2 linked regions of the Aromatoleum aromaticum EbN1 genome follow. The protein of the gene in region 2 binds, or shares a complex with, the protein of the main gene of each other region. Links are inferred from orthologs where the notes say so. Each region holds a gene or a part of one and is shown on either strand. Other genes may lie near its edges.

What was found. The genes of interacting proteins can lie anywhere in the genome.
Region 1: the proteins of uvrB (region 2) and EBN1_RS12370 are in contact, whole or in part, in a crystal structure (PDB 7EGT), measured with the Thermus thermophilus proteins. The link is inferred for Aromatoleum aromaticum EbN1 from one-to-one orthologs. Residues at the interface, in WP_096411307.1 of Thermus thermophilus: Glu23, Leu25, Arg26, Asp27, Gly28, Glu29, Arg30, Phe31, Arg55, Glu326, Asp327, Phe328, Glu379, Ser382, Gln383, His398, Gly400, Arg401; in WP_096412145.1 of Thermus thermophilus: His654, Arg656, Phe657, Gln666, Asp668, Glu669, Lys680, Arg681, Leu682, Ser683, Lys685, Tyr686, Ala687.

Annotation. Positions count from the first base shown.
Region 1 is NC_006513.1:2,596,394-2,602,103, reverse strand. Bases 2,591-5,592 are described here. They hold EBN1_RS12370 (UvrD-helicase domain-containing protein), read right to left. Parts: upstream 5,202-5,592; coding sequence 2,979-5,201; downstream 2,591-2,978. Other genes in these bases: EBN1_RS12365 (hypothetical protein), read left to right, coding at 5,531-5,592; EBN1_RS12375 (ParA family protein), read left to right, coding at 2,591-2,941. Also shown: EBN1_RS12380 (NADP-dependent malic enzyme), read right to left, coding at 1-1,767; more of EBN1_RS12375, read left to right, coding at 2,162-2,590; more of EBN1_RS12365, read left to right, coding at 5,593-5,710. UniProt on the Escherichia coli protein: A helicase with DNA-dependent ATPase activity. Unwinds DNA duplexes with 3'-5' polarity. Translocates on single-stranded DNA with 3'-5' polarity. Initiates unwinding more efficiently from a nicked substrate than double-stranded DNA.
Region 2 is NC_006513.1:3,239,226-3,247,157, reverse strand. Bases 2,685-5,613 are described here. They hold uvrB (excinuclease ABC subunit UvrB), read right to left. Parts: upstream 5,214-5,613; coding sequence 3,156-5,213; downstream 2,685-3,155. Other genes in these bases: EBN1_RS15385 (amino acid aminotransferase), read left to right, coding at 5,386-5,613; EBN1_RS15395 (low molecular weight protein-tyrosine-phosphatase), read right to left, coding at 2,685-3,144. In the rest of the region: EBN1_RS15400 (Rne/Rng family ribonuclease), read left to right, coding at 1-2,564; more of EBN1_RS15395, read right to left, coding at 2,677-2,684; more of EBN1_RS15385, read left to right, coding at 5,614-6,591; EBN1_RS15370 (DUF3320 domain-containing protein), read left to right, coding at 7,072-7,932. UniProt on the Escherichia coli protein: The UvrABC repair system catalyzes the recognition and processing of DNA lesions. A damage recognition complex composed of 2 UvrA and 2 UvrB subunits scans DNA for abnormalities.

The DNA of each region.
Region 1 (5,710 bases), 650 kb from region 2 along the record:
CAGCAGCAGGCTCATCGCCGCGAACAGCTTCGAGCCCTTCTTCAACCCGATGACGTCCTCAACGGTCTTGAAGTGGTAATCGTAGGAGCCGAAAGTGCCGCACACCAGCGCGTCGGCGTCGCCGCGACGCAGCACCATGCAGCCGATCAGCGTCGTGTCGCGACGCATCTTCGCCTTCGCCAGTTCGGGCGTCACGCCGTCGCGGCACATCATGCGGTGGTATTCCTGCCACAGCTCGCGGTAGCGCGGGTCGGACTCGGGATTGATGATGTCGAAGTCGCGTCCGGGCACGAGGTTCAGGCCGATCTTCTGGATGCGCATCTCGATCACGCTCGGCCTGCCGATCAGGATCGGCCGCGCGAGTTCCTCGTCGATGACGACGCGGGCAGCATGCAGCACGCGTTCGTCCTCGCCTTCGGCGTACAGCACGCGCTTGAATTCGGCCGGAATCCGCTTCGCCGCGGAGAACACCGGCTTCATGACAATGCCCGACTGATAGACAAAATCCGACAGGCTCGCCGCGTACGCCGCAAAATCCTCGATCGGCCTGGTCGCGACACCCGACTCCATCGCCGCCTTTGCGACCGCGGGCGCGATCTTGACGATCAGGCGCGGGTCGAACGGGCTGGGAATGATGTAGTCCGGGCCGAAATGCAGGTCGGCGTTGCCGTAGGCGGCAGCGACGATGTCGCTCTGCTCAGCGCGCGCGAGTTCCGCGATCGCCTTCACGCACGCGAGCTTCATCTCCTCGGTGATCTTCGTCGCGCCGGCGTCGAGCGCGCCGCGGAAGATGAACGGAAAGCACAGCACGTTATTGACCTGGTTCGGATAATCGGACCGACCGGTCGCGATGATGCAGTCCGGACGCGCTTCCTTCGCCACTTCGGGCAGGATTTCCGGGTTCGGGTTCGCGAGCGCGAAGATCAGCGGCTTTTTCGCCATCCGCTTGACCATCTCGGGCTTCAGCACCCCCGCGGTCGACAGGCCGAGGAACACGTCGGCGCCCTCGATGACTTCGCCGAGCGTCGTCGCATCGGTGCACTGCGCGTAGCGGGCCTTGTTCGGCTCCATGTTCTCGTCGCGGCCGACGCGGATCACGCCTTTGGAGTCGCAGACGAACACGTTCTCGCGCTTCACTCCGAGCCCGACCATCAGGTCGAGGCATGCGATCGCCGCCGCGCCTGCGCCGGAGCACACCAACTTGACTTCGCCGATGTCCTTGCCGACGATCTTGAGACCGTTGATCAGCCCTGCCGACGAAATGATCGCGGTGCCGTGCTGATCGTCATGGAAGACCGGAATGTTCATCCGCTCGCGCAGCTTCTGCTCGATATAGAAGCACTCGGGCGCCTTGATGTCCTCGAGGTTGACGCCGCCGAGCGTCGGCTCGAGCGACGCGATGATGTCGATGAGCTTGTCCGGGTCCCGCTCGGCGAGTTCGATGTCGAACACATCGACGTTCGCGAACTTCTTGAACAGGCAGCCCTTGCCTTCCATGACCGGCTTCGACGCAAGCGGGCCGATGTTGCCCAGGCCGAGCACCGCGGTGCCGTTCGTCACGACGGCGACGAGATTGCCACGTGACGTCAGTTCGCGCGCCTGTCCCGGGTCCGCGACGATCGCGTCGCACGCCGCGGCCACGCCCGGCGAGTAGGCGAGCGCGAGGTCACGCTGGTTCGTCAGGCTCTTGGTGGGAACAACTGAAATTTTTCCGCGGGTCGGCGAACGATGATAATCCAGTGCCGCGGTGATGAAATCCTGATCCATTGCGCTCCCTCTCGTGCTAATTGGGTTGTCTTTGTTTATGAACGTGCGGAAAAAGCTCTGCGCTCGCACCGGCGCCTCGCCAATCAATGAGGAATGTCCGCAACGATGTGGCTTGTTCTGATCGAATGGCCGGCATTGAACCGGGCATCGCAGCGGATCGGGCTCGGCGCCCGCATGACGGCGGCTTCATGCGACAGCCGCTGACGCCACCTTTGACGAGGCGAAAGTTTAGCGCAGCCGCCCAGCCTTGGGCAGAGGGATGTCAGGGCAAACCGGCATGGCGGCGCGCGCCATCTTCTGGCTTGGTGTTCCGGCGCGGCGTCGGCGTACATCGACACGTAACCGTGGACATTTTTTGGCACAATCGCGTGGCAGCCCAACCAGGAAAACCAAGATGCGACGCGTGGTGTTCAATCAGAAAGGCGGAGTCGGCAAGTCGACCATTACCTGCAACCTCGCGGCGATCAGCGCCCACGAGGGCAGGCGTACGCTGGTCGTCGACCTCGACCCGCAAGGCAACTCGACCCAGTATCTGCTCGGCCGCTCCAGCGGAGAGGTCGACACGACGCTGGCGGATTTCTTCGACCAGACGCTCAACTTCAAGCTGAACCCGAAAAAGACGAGCGAGTTCATCGTCCCGAGTCCTTTCGAAGGGCTCGACGTGATGCCTTCGCACCCTGGGCTCGAAGATCTGCAGGGCAAGCTCGAGTCCCGCTACAAGATCTACAAGCTGCGCGATGCGCTCGAGGAGTTGGCCGGCCGCTACGACTGCATCTACATCGACACGCCGCCGGCGCTCAATTTCTACACCCGCTCCGCGCTGATCGCCGCGGAGGGCTGCCTGATTCCGTTCGACTGCGACGAGTTTTCCCGCCGCGCGCTGTACTCGCTGTTGGAAAACGTGCAGGAAATCCGCAGCGACCACAATCGCGACCTGCAGGTCGAAGGAATCGTCGTCAACCAGTTCCAGGCCCGTGCCGCACTGCCGCAAAAAGTCGTCCAGGAACTGATCGACGAAGGCCTGTCGGTGCTGACGCCCTATTTGTCCGCGTCCGTGAAGATCAAGGAATCCCACGAGCAGGCGCGGCCGATGATCCATCTCGACGCGAAGCACAAGCTCACGCAGGAGTACGTTGCGCTGCACGACTCGCTGGCGCGCAAATACGGCGTCTGACGACGGCGCGGCCCGCCGGCATCGCGCGCGACCGAAGTCACGCGGGATCGAGCTTCGCGACCGCGAGCATCAGCCACTTGACGCCGGCGGCGCCGAAGTTGATCTGGAGTCGGGCGTCCGAGCCGCTGCCTTCGGCGGCGACGATCACGCCCTGGCCGAACTTGGCGTGGGTGACCAGCTGACCCACACGCAAGCCGCCCAGATCGCGGCTGCGCGAAACCGGTTGTTCCGGCGCCTTCGCCACCACGCCGCCGCGCGACGGCTGATAGTAGCCGCCGAACCCGCTGCGCACCGCGCTCGTGCGCGGATTCGGCGGTGACAGCCACTTCGTGAGTTCCTCCGGAATTTCCTCGAGAAAGCGCGAACGCAGGTTGTAGCGCGTCTGCCCGTGCAGCATGCGACTCTGCGCGAACGACAGGTAAAGCCGCTGGCGTGCCCGCGTCACCGCTACATACATCAGCCGCCGCTCCTCCTCCAGCCCTTCCGTCTCCATGATGCTGTTCTCGTGCGGAAACAGCCCTTCCTCGAGGCCCGACAGGAAAACCGCATCGAATTCCAGCCCTTTCGATGAATGCACCGTCATCAACTGCACCGCGTCGCTGCCGGCATCGGCCTGGTGCTCCCCGGCCTCGAGCGATGCGTGCGCAAGAAAGTCGGCGAGCAGCGCATGCGCCATGTCCTGCGCATCGGCCTGCACGCCTGCTTCGGCAACGAAATTCGCTGCTGCATTGATCAGTTCATCGAGGTTTTCGAGCCGCTCCTGGCCTTCCTTCTCGTTGCGGAAATGATTGCGCAAGCCCGACACATCGAGCACATGGTCGACGAGTTCCGGCAGCGGCAGCTTTGCGGTGTCGCGCCGCAGGTCTTCGACCAGGCGCACGAACTGGGCCAGCACGGTGCCCGGCTTCCCCGCCACATGCGGCACTGCCGCGTACAGGCTGCTGTTCCATGTGCGCGCCGCATCCTGCAGCGCCTCGATCGAACGGGCGCCAATGCCGCGCGTCGGAAAATTGACGACGCGGCTGAACGCGGTGTCGTCGTCCGGATTGGCGATCAGGCGCAGGTACGCGAGCGCATGCTTGATTTCCTGCCGCTCGAAGAAACGCAGGCCGCCGTAGACGCGGTAGGAAATGCCGCTGGAAAAGAGCTGGTGCTCCAGGACGCGCGACTGCGCGTTCGAGCGATACAGCAGCGCGATGCCGGAACGGCTCATGCCGTCGCGCACCAGCGACTGGATTTCGTCGACGATCCAGCGCGCCTCGTCCAGGTCGCCGCAGGCCTCGAACACGCGGATCGGCTCGCCGGCGCCGCGTTCGGTCCACAGATTCTTGCCGAGACGGCCGGCGTTATGCCGGATGATCGCGTTCGCGGCATCGAGGATGTTGCCGTGCGAACGGTAATTCTGCTCGAGGCGGATAACGTTGGCGACGTGAAACTCGCGCTCGAAATCGCGCATGTTGCCGACGTCGGCGCCGCGGAAACGATAGATCGACTGGTCGTCGTCGCCGACGCAGAACAGCTTCGCTGCGCCGTCGCGACCCGTGTCGGCAAGCAGCTTCAGCCAGCGGTACTGGAGCCGATTCGTGTCCTGGAATTCGTCCACGAGGATGTGGCGGAAACGCTGCTGGTAATGCTTGCGGATCGGCTCATTGCGCTCCAGCAGCTCGTAAGTGCGCAACAGCAGCTCGGCAAAATCCACGACAGACTCGCGCTGGCACTGCGACTCGTACTCGATGTACAGCTCGACCCGGCGGCGCGTGTAATCGTCCCAAGCTTCGACGGCATGGGGACGCAGCCCGGCTTCTTTCTGGCCGTTGATGAAATGCTGCAGTTCGCGCGGCGGGAATTTCTCGTCGTCGACGTTCAGCGCCTTCAGGAGCCGCTTGATCGCGGCGAGCTGGTCGCCCGAATCGAGGATCTGGAACAGTTGGGGCAGGCCGGCGTCGCGGTGGTGAGCGCGCAACAAACGGTTGCAGAGTCCGTGAAACGTGCCGATCCACATGCCGCGCGCCGACCGGTTGAAGCTCAGCGGCAGCATCGCGGACAGGCGCGCGAGCAGTTCCTTTGCCGCCTTGTTCGTGAAAGTGACGGCCAGGACACCTTGCGGATCGACCTGCCCGGTCTGCACGAGCCACGCGATGCGCGTCGTCAGGACGCGGGTCTTGCCGGAACCGGCGCCGGCCAGGACCAGCGCGTGTTGCGGCGGCAAGGTAACGGCCTGGAGTTGTTCGGGATTGAGGTTGGCGAGCAGATCGGACATTCGGTTTTCTCTTGGGGCACAGCGAATTTTAACCGGGACGCGAGGGAAACTTCGGGCTCGCTCGGAATCGCGATCGCGACAACGTAAAAAATGGCACTGTTGCATCGGCACAACAACGACGTTGATTTGCCCCGGACGATCCTTTAGTTTGAAATTGTGCAACGCAGCATCCGTTTGCGTTTTATCAAGGAATTACCTCCTTGAGCGGCGCAGAATTCGCGAAATTTTTGTATGTTGCACCGCATTAACAGCGCCTCGAACGGTGGACTTACAAGGTCTGTCCCGGCGCAAAAGCCGACAAGGCCGACAAGCTCACAGGAGAACCAATCATGAAGACACCCAAGCTCTTGCCCTGGCATGCGCGCAAAGCCGGCATCCCGATCGAACGGGCCACCACCCTCTGGCATGAAGCGGTGCGCGAAGCCACCGTGGCGACCGGATGGGTCGGCAATGCCGAGTACTGGGGCGAAGCGATGAATGCCTTCCTCCGTCTGCTCGAAGAAGAAAAG
Region 2 (7,932 bases):
TGGATCAGCTCGAGATTCCTTCCGGCATGAGCCTGATCGCACGCACGGCCGCGATCGGGCGCAATGCCGAAGAGCTGCAGTGGGACCTGAACTACCTGCTGCAACTGTGGCGCGCGATCGATGGCGCAGCACAGTCACAATCCGGCGCGTTCCTGATCTACCAGGAAGGCAGCCTCGTGATCCGCGCGATCCGCGACTATTTCCAGCCCGAGATCGGCGAAATCCTGATCGACACCGACGACGTGTATGAACAGGCGCGGCAGTTCATGTCACACGTGATGCCGGCCAACGTAAACCGCGTCAAGCGCTACAGCGATGACGTGCCGCTGTTCTCGCGCTTCCAGATCGAGCACCAGATCGAATCCGCGTACTCGCGCCAGGTCACCTTGCCAAGCGGCGGAGCAGTCGTCATCGACCACACCGAGGCGCTGGTATCGATCGACGTGAACTCCGGGCGCTCGACCAAAGGCGCGGACATCGAGGAAACCGCGTTTCGAACCAACCTCGAAGCGGCCGAGGAAATCGCGCGCCAGCTGCGTTTGCGCGACCTCGGCGGCCTGATCGTCATCGACTTCATCGACATGGAGTCGCAAAAGAACCAGCGCGAAGTCGAAGGCCTGCTGCGGGACGCGCTGCGGCACGATCGCGCGCGCGTCCAGACTGGCAAGATCAGCCGCTTCGGCCTGCTCGAACTGTCGCGCCAGCGCCTGCGCCCGGCGCTTGCCGAAACCAGCTATATCCCGTGCCCGCGCTGCAACGGCACCGGCCACATCCGCAGCACGGAATCGTCGGCACTGCACATCCTGCGTATCCTGGAAGAGGAGGCGATGAAGGAAAACACCGGCGCCGTGCATCTGCAGGTCCCGGTCGACGTCGCGACCTTCCTGCTCAACGAGAAGCGCGTGGACATCGCTCATATCGAGGTTCGCCACAAGATCCAGCTGATCATCATCCCGAACCGCCACCTGGAAACACCGCACCACGAAATCATTCGTCTGCGCCATGACCAGCTGAACCAGGAAGAGGTCGCGCTGGCGAGCTACCAGATGGTCGGCAAACCTGCGGAAATCGATCTGCGGCTGCCGTCGAAGGAGGACACCAAGCCGCCCCGCGCGGAAGCGGTCGTGAAGGGAATCTCGCCGGCCCAGCCTGCCCCGATCGTCGAACCGAAAACCGAGCCGGTGGTGGCGCCCGGCCTCGCCCCAAAGCCCGCCGGACTGTTCCAGCGGCTGTTCGGCTGGCTGCGCAGCGAGAAGCCTGCTGTGACGCCGCAAATGGCTCCGGAAATTGCCCCGAAGCCGGAGTCCCGTCCGCGGGCTGAGCGCAGCGATACTCGCCGCGGCAACAATCGCAACCGTCGCGACGGCCAGCAACGCACCGAACGGGGTGAGCGTGACGAGTCGACATCGGCCGCCCAAACTGCAAGAGGGCCGGTGCGCGGCGAACGCGCGGAGCGGCCCGAACGGTCCGAGCGTACGGAACGATCCGACACCGGCGTCGACCGCGGCGACAGGCCGGCACGTCCGGAGCGTGACAACGGCGGGCGTACACGCCAGGGCCGTGGTCAGCGCACCCAGCCGAAGCAGGGTGAGGCCGCGGTAGTGGACAACGTCGTGGAATCGCCGGCCAGTACTATCACAATCGCCCCCGCCCCGCTCGCACAGATGGAGGCTGCCGCCATCGTTCCCGCAGCCGAAGACGGCACCCCCGAGAAGCGCCGTCGCCGCAGCCGTGGCCGCCGCGACCGGCGCGGGACTGAACAGCAGGCAGAAGTCGCTGCATCGGGCGATGAAACCGGAGATACCTGGGCCGAAACGGCTGTGCCGAGCATCGAAACAGCACCGGAAACGACACAAGCCACCAGTGCCGAGCCGGTTGCCGAAGTGGCTGCCGAGCTGCCCTTGGCTGCCGCGGAAACTACCGCCCCGCTGCCTGTCGCCGTCACCTCGCCGGAATCCATTGCGGTCACCGCCGAAGCTGCACCGTTGCCTGTCTCGTTGCATCCGGCAACCAGCATCGAGGCTGAATCGCCGGCGGAAGCCGAGCCGGTGACGCTGGAAACTGCCGCAGAACCGGTCGCCGAAAGAGAAGCTGCAATTGAACCGGCACTCGAAGCGAAAATTGCACCGGAAGCAGCGATCGAAGCTGCCGAGCGTGCGCGCGAATCGCTGCAGGCCGGCCTCATGGAACCTCTCGTCCATGCAGACACCGAACCGGTACAGGTATCCGCGGGCGAGGAATTGGTCGAGGCCGAGGCCGAGGCCGAGGCCGAGCAGGCGCCTACTGCGGCTCCCGCGCAAAATGTCGTCGCGCCGGAAACCGAAGTCGCCGTGACCGAAGCCGAAGTCAGGACGGCCGAGTCCCGGTTGTCCTCCGCTCCGATCGACCTGGGGGTGAACCTGGCCGAAAGCGGCCTGGTGATGATCGAGACCAGCCGCGACAAGGTCCAGGAGCTGGCGAGCACGGCGGACGAGACGCCTGCCCGGCCGCTGGGACGCCGCCCGCGTCCGGCACCGGTCATCGTCAACGAACCGCTGCAGCAGGTCGAAACCCACTCCAAATAAGCCTTGCGGCGTTTGGCGCAAATGGGGCCCTCCTCGCGGACGGCCCCATTTTTTCGCGCTGCAGCCCGGGAATACCGCAATGCCGGAAGCGGCAGGCGGGCTCTGATTCACCTCAACGCCCGACAATCTCCTCGAGCAGACCTTCGACGGCATCCTCGCAGTAATTCAGCACCGCCTCGAAACCGTTCTCGCCCCCGAAGTAGGGATCGGGCACTTCGCTCAGCTGGTGCTTGCGGGCGTAGTCCATGAACAGCTGCAGTTTCGGCCGATAAACTTCCGGGCAGAGGCCGCGCATGGTCTCCAGATGGGCCGCATCCATTGCCAAAAGCAGGTCGAAATTCTGGAAATCGGCCATCTCCAGTTTTCGCGCCCGCAGCGAGGAAAGATCGTAGCCGCGCTTTCCTGCGGCTTTTCGGGCGCGCGGGTCGGGAAGCTCCCCGACATGGGCGCCGTAGGTTCCGGCGGAGTCCACCATGATTGTCGCGGACAGTCCGGCAGCTTCGATCCGGTGACGGGCTATGCCTTCGGCGGTCGGAGACCGGCAGATATTGCCCGTGCAGACAAACAGGACTTTCGTCAATCTTTTCTCCTTCATGGGGTGCCGTGCTGGTCGGCACCGAACGTCCGCTGCCGCAGGCGGAACAGCTCATCGCGTGCGGCGGCCGCTTTCTCGAACTCCAGGTTGCGGGCGTGCTCCTGCATTTCCTTTTCCAGTTTACGGATCGATTTTGCCACGGTCTTCTCGTTCATCGAAAAGTACTCGGGCGGCGGTTCGGCCACGCTCCGCCCGTCGCGCTCCACGTCACCTCCATAGACACCGTCGATGATGTCCTTGATCCGCTTGCTCACTGTCTTCGGCACGATGCCGTTTGCCTGGTTGAACGCGATCTGCTTGACTCGCCGTCGTTCGGTCTCGTCGATTGCCGCGCGCATCGACCGAGTCACGACATCCGCGTAGAGGATGGCACGGCCGTTGATGTGCCGCGCGGCCCGCCCGATCGTCTGGATCAGCGAGCGTTCCGAGCGCAGAAAGCCTTCCTTGTCGGCGTCGAGGATCGCGACCAGCGACACCTCAGGGATGTCCAGCCCCTCGCGCAACAGGTTGATGCCGACGAGCACATCGAACTTTCCGAGGCGCAGGTCGCGGATGATCTCGACGCGCTCGACCGTGTCGATGTCGGAGTGCAGGTAGCGGACGCGAATTCCGTTCTCGGCGAGATAGTCGGTCAGATCCTCCGCCATGCGCTTGGTCAGCGTCGTGACCAGCACGCGCTCGCCGACTGCGATGCGGCGCTTCGCTTCGGACAGCAGGTCGTCGACCTGGGTGGTCGCCGGCCGCACGTCGATCGCCGGGTCGATCAGCCCGGTCGGACGCACGACCTGCTCCACCACCTGTCCCTGGTGTTCGGCTTCATAGGTCGAGGGCGTCGCCGAGACGAAAATCGTCTGCGGCATCAGGCGCTCGAATTCCTCGAATTTGAGCGGACGGTTATCGAGCGCGGACGGCAGCCGGAAACCGTAGCCGACGAGGTTTTCCTTGCGCGAACGATCCCCCTTGTACATGCCGCCGACTTGCGGAATCGACACGTGCGACTCGTCGACGAACAGCAGCGCATCCGACGGCAGATAGTCGATCAGCGTCGGCGGCGGCTCGCCCTGCCCGCGTCCCGAGAGGTGACGCGAGTAGTTCTCGATGCCCTTGCAGAAGCCCATCTCGTTGAGCATTTCGAGATCGAAGCGGGTGCGCTGCTCGATGCGCTGCGCTTCGACGAGCTTGCCCGAAGTCTGGAACCAGGCCGACCGGTCCCGCAGTTCGTCCTTGATCGCCTCGATCGCCTTCAGCACCGTCGCGCGCGGCGTCACGTAGTGGCTGGACGGATACACCGTGAAGCGCACGAGCTTCTGCTTCAGGTGCCCGGTGAGCGGGTCGAACAGCGTCAGGTGCTCGACTTCGTCGTCGAACATCTCGATGCGCACCGCAAGTTCGGCGTTCTCGGCCGGAAATACGTCGATGACGTCGCCGCGCACGCGGAAAGTGCCGCGGCGAAAATCGATGTCCGACCGCGTATACTGCATCGCGACGAGACGCTGCACGAGGTCGCGATGCGCGATGCGCTCGCCTTCGCGCAAGTGCAGGATCATCGCGTGATAGTCAACGGGGTCGCCGATGCCGTAAATGCACGACACGGTCGCGACGATGACGACATCGCGCCGTTCCATCAGGCTTTTCGTCGCCGACAGGCGCATCTGCTCGATGTGCTCGTTGATGCTCGAATCCTTCTCGATGAAGAGGTCGCGCGACGGCACGTAGGCTTCGGGCTGGTAATAGTCGTAGTACGAGACGAAATACTCGACGGCGTTTTCGGGGAAGAACTCGCGGAATTCCGCGTAGAGCTGCGCGGCCAGCGTCTTGTTCGGCGCGAGCACGAGCGCCGGCCTGCCGCAACGGGCGATGACGTTCGCCATCGTGTACGTCTTGCCCGAGCCGGTGACGCCGAGCAGGGTCTGGTACATCAGTCCGTCGCCGATGCCCTCGGTGAGCAGCTCGATCGCCGCAGGCTGGTCACCGGCGGGCGGGAATGGCTGGTGAAGGCGGAACGGGCTATCCGCGAAAGTGATCACCGGAACGCTGTCGGTCGAACTCGTCATGCTAAAATTTCCGGCTGTTTCAGGCGCTTGCCGGGTTGCCGTCCAGGACGGAATGGCCGCGACAAGAGGCCTATTATTTCCCAAAACGCGGCTCAAAGCACGGCACACTGGACCCGGATCTCGAGACGAGGCTTCGGGCCGGACCGCGCGCCCGCCCAACCTGGAGTTGTATATGCCTTCGATCTTCGCCGCCGTCGAGATGGCGCCTCGTGACCCGATTCTCGGCCTGAACGAGGCCTTCAACACCGACACCCGCACCGACAAGGTCAACCTTGGTGTCGGCGTCTATTACGACGACAACGGCAAGATTCCGCTGCTGGCCGCAGTGAAGGCTGCCGAAAAGGCGCGCCTCGAGGCCATGCCGCCGCGTGGCTACCAGCCGATCGAAGGCGCTCCGGCCTACAACAACGCGGTGCAGAACCTGCTGTTCGGCAAGGATTCCGCACTGATTGCAAACGGTCAGGTGGTGACGATACAGGCGCTCGGCGGCACCGGGGCGCTGAAAGTCGGCGGCGACTACCTGAAGCGGCTGAATCCGGCTGCAACCGTCTACATTTCCGATCCCAGCTGGGAAAACCACCGCGCGATCTTCGAGTCCGCCGGTTTCGCGGTCGACACCTACCCGTACTACGATCCGGCGACGCGCGGCGTGAACTTCGCGGGCATGAAAGCGAAGCTCGGCGAACTGGCTGCCGGCGCCGTCGTCGTGCTGCACGCGTGCTGCCATAACCCGACCGGCGCCGACCTCACCGAAGCGCAGTGGGGCGAAGTGGTCGAGGCCTGCCGCGCGCGCGGCCTCGTGCCCTTCCTCGACATGGCGTATCAGGGTTTCGCCGACGGCATCGAGCCGGATGCAGTCGCGGTGCGCCTGTTCTCCGCCAGCGGCCTGCAGTTCTTCGTCTCCAGTTCGTTCTCGAAGTCGTTCTCGCTGTACGGCGAGCGCGTCGGCGCGCTGTCGATCGTCACTGCGGACAAGGACGAAGCCGGTCGCGTCCTGTCGCAGGTCAAGCGCGTCATCCGCACGAACTACTCGAACCCGCCTACCCACGGCGGCGCAGTCGTCGCTGCCGTGCTCAACGCCCCCGAACTGCGCCAGATGTGGGAAGACGAGCTCGCCGGCATGCGCGATCGCATCCGCGCGATGCGCGTTGGCCTGGTCGAGAGCCTCAAAGGCGCCGGCGTCGCCCAGGATTTCTCTTTCGTCATCGAGCAGCGCGGCATGTTCTCCTACACCGGCCTGTCCGCCGCTCAGGTCGAGCAGCTGAAGAACGAGTTCGGCATCTACGCGGTGTCGACGGGACGGATCTGCCTCGCGGCGCTGAACTCGCGCAATATCGGCTACGTCGCGAAGGCGATCGCGTCGGTCGCGAAGGCGTGAAAATCCTCCTGGTCAAATATTGACGGGTCCGCGTCGGATATCTATACTGCGCCGCTCAATTCCCCGATAGCTCAGTCGGTAGAGCAACGGACTGTTAATCCGTGTGTCCCTGGTTCGAGCCCAGGTCGGGGAGCCAAAAATTCGGTCCGGCGGTTTTCGCCGGACACCTTACCGATCCCCGATAGCTCAGTCGGTAGAGCAACGGACTGTTAATCCGTGTGTCCCTGGTTCGAGCCCAGGTCGGGGAGCCAGAAAAAGCAGGACAAGGCCAGCCTTCACCGGTTGGCCTTTTTCTTTTTCCGCGGCCCGTTTCCGGCCGACTCACGTTGATATGCTGCCGCGGCTTCGCCCGATCGATGGCTTCGGGGTCGTCCGGACTTCGGCAGCGGACCTCGGAGACAGCGCGTATTCGCTTACCATTGATCGGCTTTATGGGTCCGGTATCCTGTGCCCGGGCTGACGGTGAATAGGTAACGTGAAATGTCGCACGCAGAGATTAAAAGAAAGCTTGCCAGTAGTCGAAAGGACCTCCTCGACATTGGGCTGCGCAACACGATGATCAATTTTCGCAGCGGCCCCAGGAGCCTGGCGATCATCGGTGAGCGCTCCGAGCAGATCCTTCAGCTCCTGTACCGGCAGAACAAGGCCATGACGTTCGTGCCCGCACCCGAGAAAAAAACGAAGGGCGGGAAAGAGACCGGGAACAGCGTCGTCAGGACAGACTCCGTTCAGGGCCCGGCCGTGGAGTCGGGTGAAGAGCGCGAGGAAGTCGATGCGCCGGCCCCGGACGCGGCGACGATGGCCCTCGTCGCAGAACTCGACGGCGTCGATTGGCCGGATGAGGACGTCGCCGGCAGTATCACCGCGCAGCACACGGATACCAAGCTGCAGACGGCTCTTTCCGAGGAACGGCTATTCCTCAGCCTGCTGAAAATTCACACCGAAGCGCAGGCCTTCATCCAGGAGCAAGGGGTAAACATCCTTTTTCTTGCGCTGGGTTTCCTGCATTGGTACGAGGCGGAATCCTCCGACAAGCTTCGCAAGGCGCCGTTGCTGCTCGTGCCCGTCGAGCTGTCCCGGACCGGCACCCGGGATGTCTTCCGGCTGCGCTACAGCGACGACGACCTCATTCAGAACCTGTCGCTGGCGGCGAAGCTCAAGACGGACTTTGCGCTCGATCTGCCGCAGTACATGGCTGATGCGAACGCCGACGCCTCCGAGATGCCGGGCACCGAATCGTTCCACGAGGCCGTTTCCGCGTGCATCTCGAAGCAGCCCCGCTGGAAAGTGGTACGCGACGAGATCCACCTCGGTTTTTTCTCGTTCGGCAAATTCCTGATG